One region of the Kitasatospora sp. NPDC097643 genome, then DNA from elsewhere that is predicted to be linked to it. Evidence: riboswitches for the same ligand, from Rfam matches in the RefSeq annotation. Region 1 holds a riboswitch; each other region holds the start of a gene.

What was found. Region 1 has a riboswitch for S-adenosylmethionine ahead of ABTY15_RS23650 (IclR family transcriptional regulator). Riboswitches for the same ligand answer to the same signal wherever they lie in the genome.
Region 2: another riboswitch for S-adenosylmethionine. It lies ahead of thrC (threonine synthase); the one in region 1 lies ahead of ABTY15_RS23650 (IclR family transcriptional regulator).
Region 3: another riboswitch for S-adenosylmethionine. It lies ahead of ABTY15_RS15515 (aminotransferase class V-fold PLP-dependent enzyme); the one in region 1 lies ahead of ABTY15_RS23650 (IclR family transcriptional regulator).

Annotation. Positions count from the first base shown of each region.
Region 1 is NZ_JBEOSA010000038.1:53,795-60,051, forward strand. It holds gene ABTY15_RS23640 (ATP-binding protein) at 1-1,615, shown strand, start outside; gene ABTY15_RS23645 (GNAT family N-acetyltransferase) at 1,650-2,612, opposite strand; SAM riboswitch class I at 2,736-2,878, shown strand; gene ABTY15_RS23650 (IclR family transcriptional regulator) at 3,077-3,790, shown strand; gene ABTY15_RS39820 (carbohydrate binding domain-containing protein) at 3,977-5,650, shown strand; gene ABTY15_RS23665 (UBP-type zinc finger domain-containing protein) at 5,833-6,111, shown strand; gene ABTY15_RS23670 (DUF5996 family protein) at 6,108-6,257, shown strand, end outside.
Region 2 is NZ_JBEOSA010000013.1:87,072-93,328, forward strand. It holds gene groL (chaperonin GroEL) at 1-196, opposite strand, end outside; gene ABTY15_RS11855 (cold-shock protein) at 533-736, opposite strand; gene ABTY15_RS11860 (MoaD/ThiS family protein) at 1,339-1,617, opposite strand; gene thrC (threonine synthase) at 1,674-2,954, opposite strand; SAM riboswitch class I at 2,972-3,108, opposite strand; gene ABTY15_RS11870 (glucosyl-3-phosphoglycerate synthase) at 3,257-4,282, shown strand; gene ABTY15_RS11875 (alpha,alpha-trehalose-phosphate synthase (UDP-forming)) at 4,333-5,799, shown strand; gene otsB (trehalose-phosphatase) at 5,815-6,257, opposite strand, start outside.
Region 3 is NZ_JBEOSA010000020.1:42,269-48,525, forward strand. It holds gene ABTY15_RS15495 (NYN domain-containing protein) at 1-236, opposite strand, end outside; gene ABTY15_RS15500 (hypothetical protein) at 455-718, opposite strand; gene ABTY15_RS15505 (rhomboid family intramembrane serine protease) at 921-1,703, shown strand; gene ABTY15_RS15510 (Lrp/AsnC ligand binding domain-containing protein) at 1,745-2,026, shown strand; gene ABTY15_RS15515 (aminotransferase class V-fold PLP-dependent enzyme) at 2,030-3,427, opposite strand; SAM riboswitch class IV at 3,480-3,597, opposite strand; gene trpD (anthranilate phosphoribosyltransferase) at 3,706-4,782, opposite strand; gene ABTY15_RS15525 (response regulator) at 4,901-5,326, opposite strand; gene ctaE (aa3-type cytochrome oxidase subunit III) at 5,723-6,257, shown strand, end outside.

The DNA.
Region 1 (6,257 bases):
GGAGCTGGAACGGGTCGCCGAGTGGGCCGGGAACCGGCAGGCGATGGCGTCGGCCTCCGCCGCCTACGAGCGTGCCGCCCAGCTCACCGCCGACCCGCTGCTACGGGCCCGCCGCCTGGTCCGGGCCGCGCAGCGGGCGGCCGACGGCGGGCAGGACGAGCGGTGCGCCGCGCTGGCCGGCCAGGTGCCGCAGCCGACGGCCGATCCGGAGCTGGCGGCGAGCCTCGCCCGCGCCCAGGCCGTGGTCGAACTGGGCTACCGCAGGCCGGAGACGGCCGCCCGGCTGCTGCTCGACGGCGCGGACCGGACCGGCGCCAACTCCCCGGACACCACGACCTCGCTGCTCGCCGACGCCGTCCACGCGGCGTACTCCGCAGGCGACGCCGCGCTGATCGAGGAGATCGCCGCCCGCGCCCCGGACCGGCCGGTCCTGGCCGTCCCGGCCCGGCTGTTCGGCGGGGACGTGCCGGGCGCGCTCGACGCGCTGCGCGCGCTCGTGGCGGGCGGCGCAGCCGCGGCCGGGGGCGACGGCGACCCGGCGAGCGGGGTGATGGACCGGCTGATGGCCGGGATCTACCACCAGCTGACCGGCGACCACGCGGCCGCGCGGGAGGCGGCCGTGCGCGCGGTCGCCCACTGCCGCGACCAGGGCGTCAGCGGCTGGCTGCCCACCACGCTGCACCTGCTCGCCCGGGCGGAACTGGCGCTCGGCCGCCATGACGAGGCGTCCGCGCACGCCGCCGAGGGACTCCGGCTCGCCGAGGAGCACGACCTGGACCACCGGGCGGCCCACCTGCGCGCCGCCCTGGCGATGCCGGCCGCCGTGCGAGGGCAGCAGGAGCAGGCCCGGGCCCGGGCCGGCGAAGCCCTCGGGTACGCCCGACCGCGCGGGGTGGGCCGGGCCGCCGCGGACGCCGAATGGGCCCTGGGCCTGCTCGAACTCGGCCTCGGCCGGGCGGAGTCGGCGCTGGAATCCCTGGAGTCGGCGCGCCGCGCGGCGGCCCACCCACTGTTCTGCCTGCCGCTGCTGCCGGACCTCGTCGAGGCGGCGGGGCGGGCCGGCCGCCCGGAGCGGGCGGCGGAGCCGACCCGGCTGCTCGGCGAGTGGGCCGCCGCCCTGGGGCAGCCCGCCCTCGCCGCCCTGGCCCACCGCTGCCGGGCGCTGACCGGCCCCGACGATGCGGCCGAGGAGCACTTCGTCGCGGCGCTGGCCCTGCACGAGGGCGGCAGCGGGTACGACCGGGCCCGCACCGCGCTGCTCTACGGGGAGTGGCTGCGCCGGCTGCGGCGCCGGCTCGACGCCCGGGAGCACCTGCGGGCCGCGCTGGAGGCCTTCGAGCGGCTCGACGCCGGGCCCTGGGCCGGGCGCGCCCGGGCGGAGCTGGCCGCGGCGGGCGGGGAGGCGGGGTTGACGGTCCGTCGGGACGGTCCGATCAGTCTGCTGAGCCCGCAGGAACGCGAGGTCGTGCGGCTGGCGGCGGCCGGTGCGAGCAACCGGGAGATCGCCGCGCAGCTCTTCCTGAGCCCCCGTACGGTCGGGCACCACCTCTACCGCGCGTTCCCCAAACTGGGCGTCAGCTCCCGCACCGAACTCGCCGCCCTGCTGGCCTCATGAGGCCGGCCCCTGCGCCGCGTCCGCGCCCGCGGGCTCAGGCGTCCGCGGCCTCCGGCACCGAGTAGATCATCCGGGTCTGGGCGGTCCGGTAGCCGGCCCGGGCGAAGGCGGCGGCCATCGGGGCGTTGTCGGTGTCCGTGGTGGCCGTGATCAGCTCGGCGCCCGCCGCCACCTGGACCCGGGTGATCTCGGCCAGGATGTCGTCGACGTACCCCTGTCCGCGCAGCTCGGGGACGACGCCGAGGTAGCCGACGTTGCGGTTGTACGGCGTCGCCGAGGGCAGGGCCAGCCCGGCGACCCGCCCGTCCGGCGTGCGGGCCAGGCGCCACCACGAGCGCTCGCCCGGGCAGCCGAGGTAGAAGTCCACCTCCTCGCGGGCGGCCGCCTCGGCGCCCATGGTCGCCACGTTCCGGCGGGTCTCGCCGTCCAGGCTGCCCACCGCGATCCGCCGGAAGACGTCGAGGAATTCGTCGTCGGTGCCCTCGGTGAAGGTGAGGCGGCCGCTGGAGGCCGGCAGCCCGGCGTCGGGGGTCCACTCCAGGCGGAGCCGTTCCACCCGGTCGGTGAGCCCGGCCGTCAGCGCGGCGTCCTGCCGCCAGGTCAGGGCGTCGACGACGGCCCGGTCCTCGCGCCAGCCGTTCGGCAGTGTCACGTTGTACAGCGGGAGCTTGGCGGCGCCCTGCGCGGTGAAGGCCCGCAGGCCTGCGGTGAGCAGCTCGGCGGCGACCGCCGTACGGTCGGCGACCGTCGGGTCGACGTGCAGGCAGTCCAGCGCGACCGGGTGTGCGCTGGACGCCTGGCCCCACCACAGGGCGCGGGCCACGATCCGGCCGCCGTCCTCGGCGATCCAGGTCCACTCGGGTCGGTACATGCCCTCCTTCAGCTCGTCGAGGTAGCGGTCGGCGGGGATCCAGCCGACGGGTTCGTCGACCGTCACGGCGATGACGCGGTCGAGGTCGGATGCGGTGGTGCGGCGGAACAGCAAGCGGGTGCTCATTTCTGGTGTGTCGGTTACGTCGTCGACGGTAGGCGGGCGGCACCGCGACCGGCATCGGTCATCGCGACGTAATGTGACCGGTCATTTGACGGGGCGGCCGCGGAATCTTGTATGGTTCCTCGCGAATCATCCAGAGGGGTGGAGGGACCGGCCCTACGAAGCCCCGGCAACTCCCCGGTCGACTCGGCGTCCGAAGTACGCGCCGCGCCGCCCGGGATCAGTGCCAACTCCGGCCTGTCGCCAACGTGGCGCGGGAAAGATGAGGAGACACGGTGCTCTCTGTGCTGTCCTTCGCCCGGGCGCTTCCCGCCCCGGCCCTTCCGCGTACCCGTCTCGTGCCCGGCGCAGGCAATCGGCCGACTTCTCCGGCCCGTCCTCGCTGACCACCCCCCGCTCCCCGCGGGGAGCCCCCGTGAGCAGGACCCACCTGCCGCTCACGGGGTTCGAGACTGGAGTACCCATCCATGGAGAACACGAGCGGCGTCGGCGTGCTCGACAAGGTCACCTCGATCCTCGGCACCCTGGAGGCCGGGCCCACCAGCCTGGGCGGACTCGTCGCCGCCACCGGCCTGGCACGGCCCACCGCCCACCGGCTCGCCGTCGCCCTGGAACACCATCGGCTGGTCGGCCGGGACCTCCAGGGCCGGTTCGTCCTCGGCCCCCGGCTCACCGAGCTCTCGGCGGCCGCCGGCGAGGACCGCCTGCTGGCCGCCGCCGGCCCGGTCCTCACCCAGCTGCGCGACGTCACCGGCGAGAGCGCCCAGCTCTATCGCCGACAGGGCGAGGTCCGCATCTGCGTGGCCGCCGCCGAGCGGCTCTCCGGCCTGCGCGACACCGTCCCGGTCGGGGTCACCCTCCCGATGAAGGCCGGCTCGGCCGCGCAGGTCCTGCTCGCCTGGGAGGAGCCCGAGCGCCTCCACCGCGGTCTCCAGGGCGCGCACTTCACCGCGACCGCCCTCAGCGGCGTCCGGCGCCGGGGCTGGGCCCAGTCCGCGGGTGAACGCGAGCCCGGCGTCATCTCCGTCTCCGCGCCGGTCCGCGGTCCGGCGAACCGGGTGGTGGCCGCCGTCTCCGTCTCCGGCCCGATCGAGCGCCTCACCCGCCATGCCGGCGCCCACCTCTCCAAGGCCGTGGTCGAGGCGGCCACCCTCCTCACCGAGGCCCTCCGCCGCCCCTGAGCCGCTCGGACGGCGACGCCCGGGCCCGCGCTCCCTCGCAATTGGTCCAGACCTATTGACGGGCCCTGCCACCCCTCCTACGATCCGGTCCGGCACAGCCCCACATGTCCCCACCTCACCCAGAGCCGGGCGTCACACCCCCACGCATCGGTCATGTCCATGACGCCCGGCGGGAAGGGAGCAAGCATGTTCCATCGGAGGCCGCGTACGCCACGCCTGTCGCGTGCGTCGCAGGTGAACCGGACCAGCCGCGCCGAGCACCGACCGACCGTCCTGCGACAACTCCTCGCCGGGGTGAGCGCCGCCGCCGTCGTCGGGGCCGGCCTCACCGTGGCCGGCTCCGTCACGGCGGGGGCGGCCGGGGCGGCCACCACCAACCTGGTGGCCAACCCCGGATTCGAGAACGGACTCTCCAGCTGGAGCTGCTCCAACGGCTCCGGAACGACCGTCAGCAGCCCGGTCCACTCCGGCGCTTCCGCACTCCAGGCCACGCCGAGCGGCCAGGACGACGCCCAGTGCACCCAGACCGTCAGCGTGCAGCCCAACTCCGCGTACACGCTGAGCGCCTACGTCCAGGGCAGCTACGTCTACCTGGGCGCCACCGGCACCGGCCTCACCGGCGCCCCGTCCACCTGGACGCCGAACAACTCGTCGTACGGCCAGCTCAGCGTCGGCTTCACCACCGGGCCGAACACCACCTCGGTGACCGTCTACCTGCACGGGTGGTACGGGCAGCCCACGTACTACGCGGACGACGTCTCGCTCACCGGCCCCGGCGGCAGCAGCCCCACGCCGACGACCGCACCGCCGACCACCGCTCCGCCCACGACCGTGCCGCCGACCACCGTGCCGCCGACCACCGTCCCGCCCACCACCGTCCCGCCGACCACGGCTCCGCCGGGTGACACCTGCCCCACGAAGCCCAAGCCCTCGGGCAAGGTCCTCCAGGGGTACTGGGAGAACTGGGACGGCGCCGCGAACGGCGTACACCCCGGCATGGGCTGGGTCCCCGTCACGGACAGCCGGATCGCGGCGCACGGCTACAACGTCATCAACGCCGCCTTCCCGGTGATCCTCTCGGACGGCACCGTCCAGTGGCAGGACGGCATGGACGCCAACGTCAAGGTCGCGACCCCCGCCGAGATGTGCCAGGCCAAGGCGGCCGGGGCGACAATCCTGATGTCGATCGGCGGTGCCACCGCCGGCATCGACCTGAGCTCCAGCACCGTCGCCGACCGGTTCGTGGCGACCGTCGTCCCGATCCTCAAGAAGTACAACTTCGACGGGATCGACATCGACATCGAGACCGGCCTGTCCGGGAGCGGCGACATCAACACGCTGTCCGCCTCCCAGGCCAACCTGATCCGCATCATCGACGGCGTCCTGGCGAAGATGCCCGCGGGCTTCGGTCTGACGATGGCCCCCGAAACCGCGTACGTGACCGGCGGAAGCGTCACCTACGGGTCGATCTGGGGCGCCTACCTGCCGATCATCAAGAAGTACGCCGACAACGGGCAACTGTGGTGGCTGAACATGCAGTACTACAACGGCAGCATGTACGGCTGCTCCGGCGACTCCTACCAGGCCGGCACCGTGCAGGGCTTCACCGTGCAGACCACCTGCCTGAACAACGGCCTCACCATCCAGGGCACCACCGTCAAGGTGCCCTACGACAAGCAGGTGCCCGGCCTCCCGGCCCAGCCCGGCGCGGGCGGCGGGTACCTGGAGCCGGGCCCGGTCGGCCAGTCGTGGCACGCGTTCGGCGGCTCGCTGAAGGGGCTGATGACGTGGTCGATCAACTGGGACGGCTCCAAGGGCTGGACCTTCGGCGACAACGTCAAGTCCCTCCAAGGCCGTTGACCTCCCCCTGACCTCCGCGTCGCACTGACGTCCGCGCCCCGGTGCCCCGGTTCCGAGCCCGGGGCGCGGACCGTCGAGGCCGTGCACAGGGGACCGGGCGGTCCGGGCCGGAGCGAAGAGAGCCGACCGGGAGAACACTGGAAGGGACGCCCACCGCCACGCCCGAGGAGGTGACATCGAGGATGGATGTCATCTGCACGCACACCGACCGCATCGAGCTGACCCGGCTACCCGACGTGATCGACGGCTGCGAGGACTGCCTCGCCATCGGCGGCACCTGGGTCCACCTGCGGATGTGCCAGTCCTGCGGCCGCATCGGCTGCTGCGACAGCTCGCCCAACCGCCACGCCTCCGCCCACGCCCGAACCGTGGACCACCCGATCGCCCGGTCCGCCGAACCGGGGGAGGACTGGAGCTGGTGCTACCTGGACGGCGTCGCGTTCCGGATCGCGTCGTCATGACCCGGCCGGACACGACCCGGCCGGACACGACCCCGCCGGAGGTGAGCCTGCCGGAGCTGCCGCTGGCCGCCTGGCGGCCCACCAAGGACACCCTGCACCTGTACTGCCAGATCCTCGGCAAGATCCGGCTGGCGACGACCGCGCCG
Region 2 (6,257 bases), on a different contig from region 1:
CGTACGGGTCCTCGAGCTCGATCTCCTTGGCGATGGAGACACCGTCGTTGGTGATGGTGGGGGCGCCCCACTTCTTCTCCAGCACGACGTTGCGACCCTTGGGGCCGAGCGTGACCTTCACTGCGTCGGCGAGCTGGTTCATGCCACGCTCAAGGCCGCGGCGAGCTTCCTCATCAAAGGCGATGATCTTGGCCATCTGAAGTGGTCCTCCGGGACACGGTCGACTGCTCGGACCAAGGGGTGCCCGCGACGGACGGCCCTGGTGTGCGGGGGTCCATTCCCCTACCGCTCCCGGGGGCCTCACCGACCCGGTCCGCTGTCACTCTCACGCTGTGAGTGCTAACGCCAATGATTAGCACTCCGGGTGGTCGAGTGCAAGCCCAATCGCCAACCCGCGAGCCGCCGCTGGGGCCGCCGCTGGGGCCGCCCGGAAACGCCGACGGGCCCGTACGACGCGTGTCGCACGGGCCCGACGAGAAGCGAAGTGGTCACCAGCCGTAGGGCCGCGCCGAGCTCCTGGGGGCGGAAGGGGTCAGCCCGCGGCGCGGACCATGTCCGCCTGCGGGCCCTTCTGTCCCTGGGAGATCTCGAACTCGACCCGCTGGCCCTCTTCGAGGGTGCGGTAGCCGTCCATCTGGATCGCGCTGTAGTGGACGAAGACGTCCGCACCACCGTCGACCGCGATGAAGCCGTAGCCCTTCTCCGCGTTGAACCACTTGACGGTGCCCTGAGCCATTCCGAACTCCCCTAGTGCTGTGCTGGCCCTTCACGCGCCCGCAGGTCGCGGGCCCGGGTCTGGTTTGAAGGCCGGCCCGGGGAACCCCCCCTGAGCGCAGCCGTGCACGCCGCAATCCTCCGCCGGGCCACCGGACGGCATCCGGTGAGCGGGTGATTACGTCGACCGCCGCTGAATGTATCCGGATCGACGCCCTCTGCAACAGGGCCAGCCACGGGGAATTCCGGCGCCACAGCAAGGGACAGGCCGGGCGGAACCAGGAGAAATTCGGCATTCCACGCCGGACATAGCGGACGAATTACCCAAATCCCCGCAGGAATTCTGACATCTGCCTGACATGTTTCCCGGCCCTGGCCGGGCTGGTCTCACCGGCCGGACGACCGTCGGGCGATTCGCGGGCGAGGGGCGAGGAGAAGCCCCGTTCCCGTCCGAGCCACACTCTACTCCGACTTGACCCGCAAATATTCCAGCCCTAATGCGGCTGGAATGCGGACAGCCGCCCACGTGTACGGAGTGCGGAATTCCGTCCACGTGAGCGGCTGCGGTGCGGCCGTCGACATCACCGCGCCGCGGCTCGGCGGGCGCGGTTCGGCAGGCGCGGCTCAGCAGCCGCCGGCCACCGCCGGGATGATCGAGACGCTGGCGCCGTCGCCGATCTCGGTCGCCAGGCCCTCGGCGAAGCGCACGTCGTCGTCGTTCACGTAGACGTTGACGAAGCGGCGCAGCTTGCCGGTGTCGTCCAGGATGCGCGCGGAGATCCCCGCGTGGTTCTTCTCCAGGTCGGCGATGACCTCGCCCAGGGTGGCGCCCTCGGCGGCGACCTCGGCGGCACCGCCGGTGTAGGTGCGCAGGATGGTGGGGATGCGGACGTTGGCGCTCATGGCTCTCCTAGCGGGTGCGGCCGTGCGGGGGTGGGACCTGCGGGTCGGGGAGGGGTTCAGGCGGACGCGAGGCCGGCGTCGCGGAAGGACGCCAGCGTCGGGCGGATGACGGCGGTCATCCCCGCGTCGGAGACGGCGTCCAGGGTCTTCAGGCCGTCGCCGGTGTTGATCGCGACGGTCTCCTTGGCCGGGTCCAGCTGCCCGGTCTCGACCAGCTTCTTCAGCACGCCGACGGTCACCCCGCCCGCGGTCTCGGCGAAGATGCCCTCGGTCCGGGCCAGCAGCCGGATCGCCGCCACGACCTCCTCGTCCGTGACGTCCTCGACCGCGCCGCCGGTCCGGCGGGCGATGTCCAGCACGTACGGGCCGTCCGCCGGGTTGCCGATCGCCAGCGACTTGGCGATGGTGTCCGGCTTGACCGGGCGGATCACGTCCTGGCCGGCCTTGAACGCCGCCGACACCGGCGAGCAGCCGGCCGCCTGGGCGCCGAAGACCTTGTACGGCCGGTCCTCGACCAGACCGAGCTTGATCAGCTCCTGCAAGCCCTTGTCGATCTTGGTCAGCTGCGAGCCCGAGGCGATCGGGATGACGATCTGCTCCGGCAGCCGCCAGCCGAGCTGCTCGCAGATCTCGTACGCCAGCGTCTTCGAGCCCTCGCCGTAGTACGGGCGCAGGTTGACGTTGACGAAGCCCCAGCCCTCGCCCGCCGGGTCGCCGATCAGCTCCGAGCAGAAGCGGTTCACGTCGTCGTAGTTGCCCTCGATGCCGACCAACTCGCCGCCGTACACCCCGGCCATGACGACCTTGCCCTGCTCCAGGTCGTGCGGGATGAACACGCACGAGCGGAACCCGGCCCGGGCCGCCGCCGCCCCCACCGCACCGGCCAGGTTGCCGGTGGAGGAGCAGGACAGCGTGGTGTAGCCGAAGGCCCGGGCGGCCTCGATGGCGCAGGCCACCACGCGGTCCTTGAACGAGTGCGTGGGGTTGCCCGAGTCGTCCTTGATGTGCAGCTGCGCGGTGAAGCCGAGCTCGCGGCCCAGGTTGTCCGCCTTGACCAGCGGGGTCCAGCCGGGGTTCAGGTTCGGCTTCGAGGCGACGTCGGCCGGCACGGGCAGCAGCGGCGCGTAGCGCCAGATCGAGGTCGGACCGGACTCGATCCGCTTACGCAGCTCCTCGGCGGCCTCGCTGCCGAACTCGTACGCGATCTCCAGCGGGCCGAAGCACTCCAGACAGGCGAAGCTCGGACCGAGCGGGAAGCGGGTGCCGCACTCCCGACAGGACAGCGCGGCTGCGGGGCCGAGGTCAACGGATGCGGGTGCGACGGTGTCGAGAGCCATGATGGCGGAGGCCTTTCTCCTCATCTTCCCCGTGGCGCAAGCCGCGCCACAGGCCGGAATTGGCACCTGTCCCGCCGGGGCCTGTCGACGACAGCCGCGCGAGAAGGTTGCCGGGACGTCAACGGGCCGTTCCCTCAGTCCCTCTGGATGAGCTTGTGAAGTTGTGGTGGTGCTCAGCGGCGACCCCGGCGTGCGAAGGTCCGGCCGCTGTACGAAGACTGTATCCGAAGGCGCCAACCCTGAAAGGGACCGTCCGCCACGCGAGATGGCGCGTCCCACCCGATCCCGCCGAGGAGACTCCCGTGCCCGCCGAACCGACCCCCGCACTCCTCCCGCAGGCGGCGTCCTGGCTGCGCCGCCGCTCGTGGAGTGCGGCAGACCGGCCGGTGCGCACCCTGCTGGAGGCCAAGCGCCGCACCGGCCACACCGTCAGCGTGGTCCTCCCCGCGCTGGACGAGGAGGCCACCGTCGGCGACATCGTCCGCACCATCCGCCGGGAGCTGATGGAGCGCCTCCCGCTGGTCGACGAGCTCGTGGTGGTCGACTCCGGCTCGGTCGACGCCACCGCCGCCGTCGCCGCCGAGGCCGGCGCCCGGGTGGAGCACCGCGACGCCATCCTGCCCCGGCTGCCCGCCGCCCCCGGCAAGGGCGAGGTGCTCTGGCGCTCGCTGCTGGTGACCCACGGCGACATCGTCTGCTTCGTCGACGCCGACCTGCGCGAGTTCGACCCCGACTTCGTCTCCGGCATCCTCGGCCCGCTGCTCACCGAACCGGACATCCAGCTGGTCAAGGCCATGTACGACCGGCCCCTGGAAGTATCGATGGGCGGCTCCGCCGCGGGCGACGTCGCCGTCGACCCGGCCGGCGGCGGCCGGGTCACCGAGCTGGTCGCCCGCCCCCTGCTCAACCTGCACTGGCCGGAACTCGCCGGTTTCGTCCAGCCGCTCGGCGGCGAGTACGCGGCCCGCCGCACCCTGCTCGAACGGCTGCCCTTCCCCACCGGCTACGGCGTCGAACTCGGCCTGCTGGTCGACGCGTTGGAGATCGCCGGGCTGGACGCGCTGGCCCAGGTGGACGTCGGTGTCCGGCACCACCGGCACCAGGACGGCCAGGCCCTCGGCCGGATGGCCGCCACCATCTACCGCACGGCCCTGGAACGCCTCGACCGCACCCACCGGCTGAAGGCCTCCGCCGACCTGGTCCACCCGCTGCTGACCCAGTTCACCCGCGACCCGCGGACCAGGGAGTTCACCGCCCACACCCACCCGGTGACCGCCCTGGAACGCCCCCCGATGCACACCGTCCCCGAGTACGCGACCCGGCACTGAAGCCCCGCCGGAGGGGTTTGCCACGCCGGGGGCCCGGCAACGTACCATCCATGGGCGATCTCACGACCGAACGTTCGAGTGCGACCGGCACCGCACCCGTCCTGGTGGCCTCCAACCGGGGACCGGTGTCGTTCAGCACCGCCGACGACGGCACGCTGACCCTCCGCCGCGGCGGCGGAGGCCTGGTCTCCGGCCTCTCCGCCATCGAGGACCCCGACGCGGTCTGGGTCTGCGCGGCCCTCGGCGACGCCGACCGCCGGGCCGCCAGAGAGGCCCCCGACGGCCGCCTCGACCTCGCCGGGCACGAGGTCGGCGGACAGGCCGTCCGGATGCTGGACATAGATCCACAGACCTTCGCCCGCGCCTACAACGGCGTCGCCAACTCCACCCTCTGGTTCGTCCACCACCTGCTGTACGCGACCCCCACCGCCCCCGCCTTCGACGCCGACTTCCGCGCCGAGTGGAGCGCCTACCGCGCCTACAACACCGCCTTCGCCGACGCCCTCGCCGCCGAGGCCGCCCCCGGTGCCGCCGTCCTGGTCCAGGACTACCACCTGTCGCTCACCCCGGCCCTGCTCCGCGCGGCCCGGCCCGACCTGCGGATCGGCCACTTCTCGCACACCCCGTGGGCCCCGCCGGAGTACTACCGGCTGCTGCCGGACGACGTCGGCGAGGCCGTCCTCACCGGCATCCTCGGCGCCGACCGGGCCGGCTTCCTCACCCGTCGCTGGGCCCTCGCCTTCGCCGACTGCTGCGCCGAGCTGCTGGGCGCCGAGGTGGACCGCGCCGCCATGACCGTCACGCACGCCGGCCGCACCACCCAGCTCGGCGTGCACGCCCTCGGCGCCGACGCCGAGTTCCTGCGCGAACGCGCCCACCGCCCCGACGTGGACCAGCGCCTCGCCGCCCTGCGCGCCGCCGTCGGCGAGCGCCGCACCATCGTCCGGGTCGACCGCACCGAGCTGAGCAAGAACATCGTCCGCGGGCTGCTGGCGTACCGGCACCTGCTGCACACCCGCCCCGAGTGGCACGACCGGGTGGTGCACATCGCCTTCGCCTACCCCTCCCGCACCGACCTGGCCGAGTACCGCGCCTACACCGCCCAGGTCCAGCAGCTCGCCGAGGACATCAACGCCGAGTACTCCACCCCGACCTGGCAGCCGCTGATCCTGCACGTCGAGGACGACTTCGCGCGCTCCCTGGCCGCCTACCGGCTCGCCGACGTGGCCCTGGTCAACCCGATCCGGGACGGCATGAACCTGGTCGCCAAGGAGGTGCCGGTGGTCTCCGACCACGGCTGCGCCCTGGTCCTCTCCCGCGAGGCGGGCGCCCACGCCGAACTCGGCGAGGACGCGCTGAGCGTCAACCCGTACGACGTCATCGCCACCGCCGAAGCGCTGCACGCCGCCCTCACCATGAGCGCCGAGGAGCGCGCCGACCGCACCAAGCGCCTCGCCGCCGCGGCCACCGCGCTCCCCCCGCAACAGTGGTTCCTCGACCAGCTCAACGCGCTCTGAGCTCCTCCCCCGGCCTCAGCGCACGCCGAGCTCCGCCCCCAACGCGCCGAGCAGCTCCACCACGCCGGCCGGGCCCGCGACCACCAGGTCGGCCCGGTCGGCGAGTTCGCGCACCGGCGCGTCCCCCATCGCCCCGCTGCACACCAGCAGCCCCGCCAGGCCCTCGCCGCGCAGCTTCTCCACCGCCGCGAAGGCCGCCACATCGCCCAGGTCGTCGCCCGCGTACAGCACCGAACCGGCGCCGCGCTCCCGCAGGAAGCCGGTCAGCGCCGCCCCCTTGTCCACCCCGGGCGGCCGCAGCTCCAGCACCAGCCGCCCCGGCTCCACCACCAGCCCGTGCGCCGCCGCCAGCTCCGCCACCGGTGACCGCAACAGCTCCAGCGCCTCCTCCGGTGCGGCCGTGCGCCGGGTGTGCACCGCCAGCGAGCGCCCCTTGTCCTCCACCCACGTCCCCTCCG
Region 3 (6,257 bases), on a different contig from region 1:
TCGGACTCCAGCGCCGCGGCCAGCGCGGTCGCCGCGTACTTGGCCCGCCGGGCCGGGGTGAACTTGGCGTACTGACGCAGGCTCTGCGGCAGCTCGCCCGGCGGCAGCCCGCCGAGCGCGTCCGCCGCCAGACCGACGACCCGTCGGCGCACTCCCTCAGGCAGCGGCCGGTCCAGCCGCTCGACCACGTGCTCGACACCGGGCTCGGACGGCACGCCCTCGGCGGCGGTCTCCACCGGCTCGACAGCCGACGCCGGCGCATCCGCAGCGGACTGCCGCCCCTGCGGGTCGGCGGGCTCCTTCGCTGCGTCCACCACGTCCTCGGCTCCGATCCTGGTCCATCGGGGCGCGGCCCGCGGCCGCCGTCCCTGTCGTCACGCTCCGTGCGTCTTGTCTGTATTGTCCCGTGCGGTGGACGGCCACGCCGCGCACCGTCCACCGCACCGGCGGAACATCAACCCTGCTCGGCGGGGGCCTCCACGCCCTCGGCGCCCGGACGGGCCACCAGCTCGACCTGGTCCACCGCGTTGCACCAGCGGCAGCGCACCGACTCGATCGTCTCGCTGAGCACCTCGGTCTCCTCGACCTTGGAGTCGCCGGCCAGGTCGAAGTGCAGGAACTCGGTCACCCGCGCGGAGCGGGTCACGTCGAACCGGGTGAGGTTGCCGCACAGCGTGCAGCGCCAGCGCGTCTCGGCGGTCAGGGCGGGGACGGTCATCGGGGGTCCTCTCGGGTGGTCCCTGCGTGGGCTAGGCGCTCCCCCCGGAGCCCCGGCGTCGGCGGCGGGAGGCGGGAATGCCCGCCCCAAGCCTATTGCCTGGGGCAACCATCAGGACCACCGGTTGTTCGGAACGTGACGGTTGGGCCACCTGCCGTACAGCGCGGTGTCACACGCCCGGGCCGGAGGGATGCTTGGGCCCATGGCACTCGCGGCCCCCGGCCACACCGACGAGCGGGACGGTCGCCCGGCCGCGACCGCCCCGGCGGTCACCTACACCCTGATCGCGGTCAACACCCTGGTCTTCCTGCTCGGCCCGGCCGCCGGGCTCAACCCGCTGTACGGCAGCGGCCGGTCCCGGGTCTGCGCGGAACAGCGGTACGAGCAGCGCTGGGGCGCCGTCCCCGCCGAACTCCTGGCCGGCCACCCGCTCACCGCCGAACAGCTCGCCGAGGCCCCCGACCCCGTCCCCGGCTGCCCGGCCGCCCCGACCCCCGGCAAGCACCCGGCGCTGTCCGTCCTCAGCGGGCTCTTCCTGCACGCCGGCTGGCTGCACCTGCTGGGCAACCTGCTGTTCCTGCACGTCTTCGGCCCCACGGTCGAACAGCGGCTGGGCCGAGCCCGGTTCGTCCTCTTCTACCTGGCCGCCGGCAGCCTGGCCTCGTACGGCTTCGCCCTCGCCGAGGCGCACACCCCGGACTCCACCCGGGTGCTGATCGGCGCCTCCGGCGCGATCTCCGCCGTCCTCGGCGCCTACCTGCGCTTCCACCCACGCTCCCGGGTGACCACGCTCGTCCCGCTGCTGCTCTTCCTGCCGCTGCGCTTCCCGGCCTGGCTGGTGCTCGGCCTCTGGTTCGCCCTCCAGTGGTGGTCGGTCCACTCGGCGGGCCCGGGGGTGGCGTACCTGGTGCACGTGATCGGCTTCGTGGCGGGCTTCCTCTACGCCTGCACGGCGGTCAGCCGCCCCCCGAGACGACCCGGCTGACGACCGATACCCTGGCGCCACCCCACAAAGGAGCCCGAACAGTGATCACCGCCATCGTCCTGATCAAGACCAGTGTCGACCGCATTCCGGAGATCGCCGAGGCCATCGCGGCCATCGAGGGCGTCAGCGAGGTGTACTCGGTGACCGGCGGCTACGACCTGGTGGCGATGGTCCGGGTGCGCCGCCACGACGACCTGGCCGAGGTCATCCCGGGCTGGCTGAACAAGGTCCCGGGCGTGGCCCACACCGAGACCCAGATCGCCTTCCGCACCTACTCCCAGCACGACCTGGAGGCCGCGTTCGCCCTCGGCCTGGACGAGTAGGGGTCAGCCCTCCCGGCGCCCCCTGTCGATCTGCACAGTCGCGACGCAACGGCCGCCCTCGTTGCGGTAGTTCCACGCCGCGCCGTCCGTGACCAGCTCGCGGACGGCGGTCAGGAAGCGGTCGACGTGCTCGTCCGGCGTGCCCGCGCCGAAGCTCACCCGGATGGCGTTGAGGCTGCGCTCCCCCGGCAGCGACGGCTCCGGCGCCCCGCACTCGGAAGGCGCCGCGTCCTCGTCCCCCAGCAGGGTCCGCACCAGCGGGTGCGCGCAGAACAGCCCGTCCCGCACGCCGATGCCGTACTCGGCGGACAGCGCGGCCGAGAAGTGCGAGCTGTTCCAGCCCCGGACGACGAAGGACAGCACGCCCACCCGGGCCACGCTGTGAATGTCACCAGTGGCGCCGAACAGGTTCAGCACCCGGACCTCCGGGATCTCCGCCAGCCCCGCCGTCAGCCGGTCCACCAGCTGCCGCTCCCGCGCCTCCAGCGCGTCGAAGCCCGCCTCGGTCAGCGCCCGGCAGGCCGAGGCGATCGCGTACGCGCCGATGACGTTCGGCGAACCGGCCTCGTGCCGGGCCGGGCCGGTGTGCCACTGGACGGCCACCGAGCCGTCGGTCTCCCGGGCGACCGTCCGGGTCGCCCCGCCGCCGGCCAGGTACGGCTCGGCCGCGTCCAGCCAGTCCGCCCGGCCGGCCAGCACCCCGGCGCCGAACGGCGCGTACAGCTTGTGGCCGGAGAAGGCGATCCAGTCGACGTCCAGCGCGCGCACCGAGACCCGGTGGTGCGGAGCGAGCTGGGCGGCGTCCAGCACCACCCGGGCGCCGTGCCGGTGCGCCGTCTCGGTCAGCTCGGCGACCGGCCACAGCTCACCGGTGACGTTGGAGGCGCCGGTGACGCAGAGCAGCTTGGGGCCCTCGGGCGCCCCGGCCAGCGCGGCGTCCAGCGCGGCGACGGCCTCGGCCCGCGAGCGCGGCGCCCGCAGGTAGTGGACGTCCAGCCCGGCGTGCGCCCAGGGCAGCAGCGAGGCGTGGTGCTCGGTCTCGAAGGCGAACACCCGGGTGCCGGCCGGCACGGCGCCCGCCAGCAGGTTGAGCGAGTCGGTGGTGGCCCGGGTGAAGACCACCTGGTCGCCCTCGCGCAGGTCGAGGAACTCGGCGACGGTGCGGCGGCTCTGCTCGAACAGGTCGGTGGAGAGCTGCGAGAGGTACCCGGCGCCGCGGTGCACGCTGCCGTAGTACGGGGCGTAGGCGGCGACGTCGTCCCAGACCCGCTGGAGCGCCGGGGAGCTGGCCGCGTAGTCGAGCGCCGCGTAGCCGACCTTCTCGCCGTTGACGAGCGGCACCTGGACGTCCCGGCCGAGCACAGCCAGCGGGGCGCAGATTTCGGTGGCAAGAGAAGACATGAGGATGCACTCCTTCGGAGGTCGAGGGACCCCGGGAGTGCTGGATCTCGGGCGTCCGCGCTTGCCGCGCGGACGGATTGCCGCGTGACCCGGTCCTCACCCAGGGCACCCCGCCACGGACGGAGGGTTGCCGGACAGCAAGCTGGGGCTTGACGCTGTCACTCATGACCTGGACAGGACTCTAGGTCGCGTCCGCCGGGTGGTCAAACACGGTTCCACCATCCGGACAGCCGAAGGGGGCCTGCCGGGAGGATCCCGACAGGCCCCCAACTCCCGCTTCACGCCCGGCTGGTGGCCTCCGACCAGCGGCGCAGCACGTCCTGCGCCTCGCCGGAGTCGATGGCCTCCGCCGCCCGGGCCATGCCCGCCGCGAGCTGCTCGGCGAGCGGCGCGTCGGTCAGGTCGAGGGCGACCAGCGCCGCCGCCGTGTTCAGCAGGACGGCGTCCCGCACCGGCCCGCGCTCCCCGGCCAGCATCCGGCGCGCGACCTCGGCGTTGTACGAGGCGTCCGCCCCGCGCAGCGTCTCGATGCCGACCAGCTCGACGCCGACGTCCCGCGGGTCGAAGGAGGTCTCGGTGACGATGCCGTCCCGCACGATCCACACCCGCGAGGTGGTGGTGATGGTCAGCTCGTCGAGGCCGTCGTCCCCCCGGAACACCAGTGCGGTCGCGCCGCGCCGGGCGAGCACCCCGGCGATCAGCCCGGCCAGCCGGGTGTCGAAGCAGCCGATCGCGTGCGAGGTGACCCTCGCCGGGTTGGTCAGCGGGCCGAGGATGTTGAACGCGGTCGGCACCCCGAGGTCGCGCCGGGCGGTGGCGGCGTGCCGCATCGAGGGGTGGAACTTCGCCGCGAAGCAGAAGGTGAGGCCGACCTCCTCGGCCACCTCGGCGACCCGCCGGGCGGAGAGGTCCAGCGCGACGCCGAGCTTCTCCAGCACGTCCGAGGAGCCGCTCGCCGAGGAGGCCGCCCGGTTGCCGTGCTTGACCACCTTGGCGCCGGCCGCCGCCGCGACGATCGCCGACATGGTGGAGATGTTGACGGTCTTGGCCCGGTCGCCACCGGTCCCGACGATGTCCACCGCCGGGCCGGGGATGTCCAGCGGCTCGGCGTGCGCGTACATCGCGTCCACCAGACCGCTGATCTCGTCGACCGTCTCGCCCTTGGCCCGCAGCGCCACCATGAACCCGGCCACCTGGACCGGGGAGGCCTCGCCGCTCATGATCCGGTCCATCGCCCACGCGGTGGCCGAGCGGTCGAGGTCCTCCCCCTTCAACAGTGCCGCCAGGATGTCCGGCCAGGTGCGGACCACCTGCGCGGGGTCGGTACCACCGTTCGCAGGGTTCACGTTCACCATGGCTGACTCCAGCTGTTGTCGGTTCCCCACTCCGGGGGACGTCCGTACGGATGGAGTCAGCCTATCGAGCGGTGGGGTCCCTCCGGCGCTGTCTTCTCTAGTACTGAGACGGCCCTGCTCAGCGGCTGGCCGGAGCCCGCTTCGCCAGCCGCGCCCGCAGCAGGGTGGCCACCGCCTCGGCCAGCGCCACCGGGTCCACGGGGTGGGAGATCGCCGCGTCGGCCCGGCTCCAGGCGGCCAGCCAGGAGTCCTGCGGCCGGCCGATCAGCACCAGCACCGGCGGGCAGCCGTAGATCTCGTCCTTGAGCTGGCGCCCGAGCCCGAGCCCACCGGCCGGAACCGCCTCGCCGTCCAGGACACAGAGGTCGACCCCGCCCTTCTCCAGCGCCTTCAGCACCGCCGGGGTGGTCGCGCACTCCAGGTAGGACAGTTCCGGAAGATCCTCAGCGGGCCGCCGGCCGAGCGCCGTCAGCACCTGCTCGCGGGTGTTGCGGTCATCGCTGTAGACGAGGACGGTGAGCGTCTCGTCGGTCGTGTACGCCATGGACCCTGCTCCCTCAAGTGTGATCCGGACCACGTTCGCCTGATCCGGATGCTACTCCCGATCACCCCCCGTCGAGTCCCCCTCGGACACGTTCCTCCTCAAGCCGCCGCGCCCACGGCTCACCCGCCCGGAGGACGGCCCGTCACCCGGACCCGCGCGGTCCACCCGTACGGCCGACAGGGCGCTCGTCCCCCTACCTCCGGGGGCTGCGCCGACCGTGCAACGACACGCTGGGCAACGGGGTCGCAGGCCCCTCCGAGGAACCGTCAGAAAAGGGACACGCCGCTGCTCAGACCCCGTCCGGACACCCCGTCGACCCCCAAGCGGGCATACCGCACGCACCGGACACTCCGAGGGACACCCCCCGGCGTGAAGACGGAATAAGGGACCGACATAATGTCCGTCGTGGCGACAGCAACAGCAGTAGAAACCGGGCACGCGCACGGATCGGTCAACCGGCCGAACATGGTCAGCGTCGGAACCATCGTCTGGCTCAGTTCCGAGTTGATGTTCTTCGCGGCCCTCTTCGCGATGTACTTCACGCTCCGCTCCGTCAAGGGGCCGGAGTTCTGGACCGAGAAGGCGCACGCCCTCAACGTGCCCTTCTCCTCGGTCAACACCACGATCCTGGTGCTCTCCTCCCTCACCTGCCAGCTCGGTGTGTTCGCCGCCGAGCGCGGGGACGTGAAGAAGCTCCGCTCGTGGTTCGTCGTGACCTTCATCATGGGCGCGATCTTCATCGGCGGCCAGATCTTCGAGTACACCGAGCTGGTCAAGAAGGACGGCCTCTCGCTGTCCTCCGACCCGTACGGCACGGTGTTCTACCTGACCACCGGCTTCCACGGTCTGCACGTGACGGGTGGTCTGATCGCCTTCCTGCTGGTCCTGGGACGGACGTACGCAGCCAAGCGCTTCACGCACGAGCAGGCCA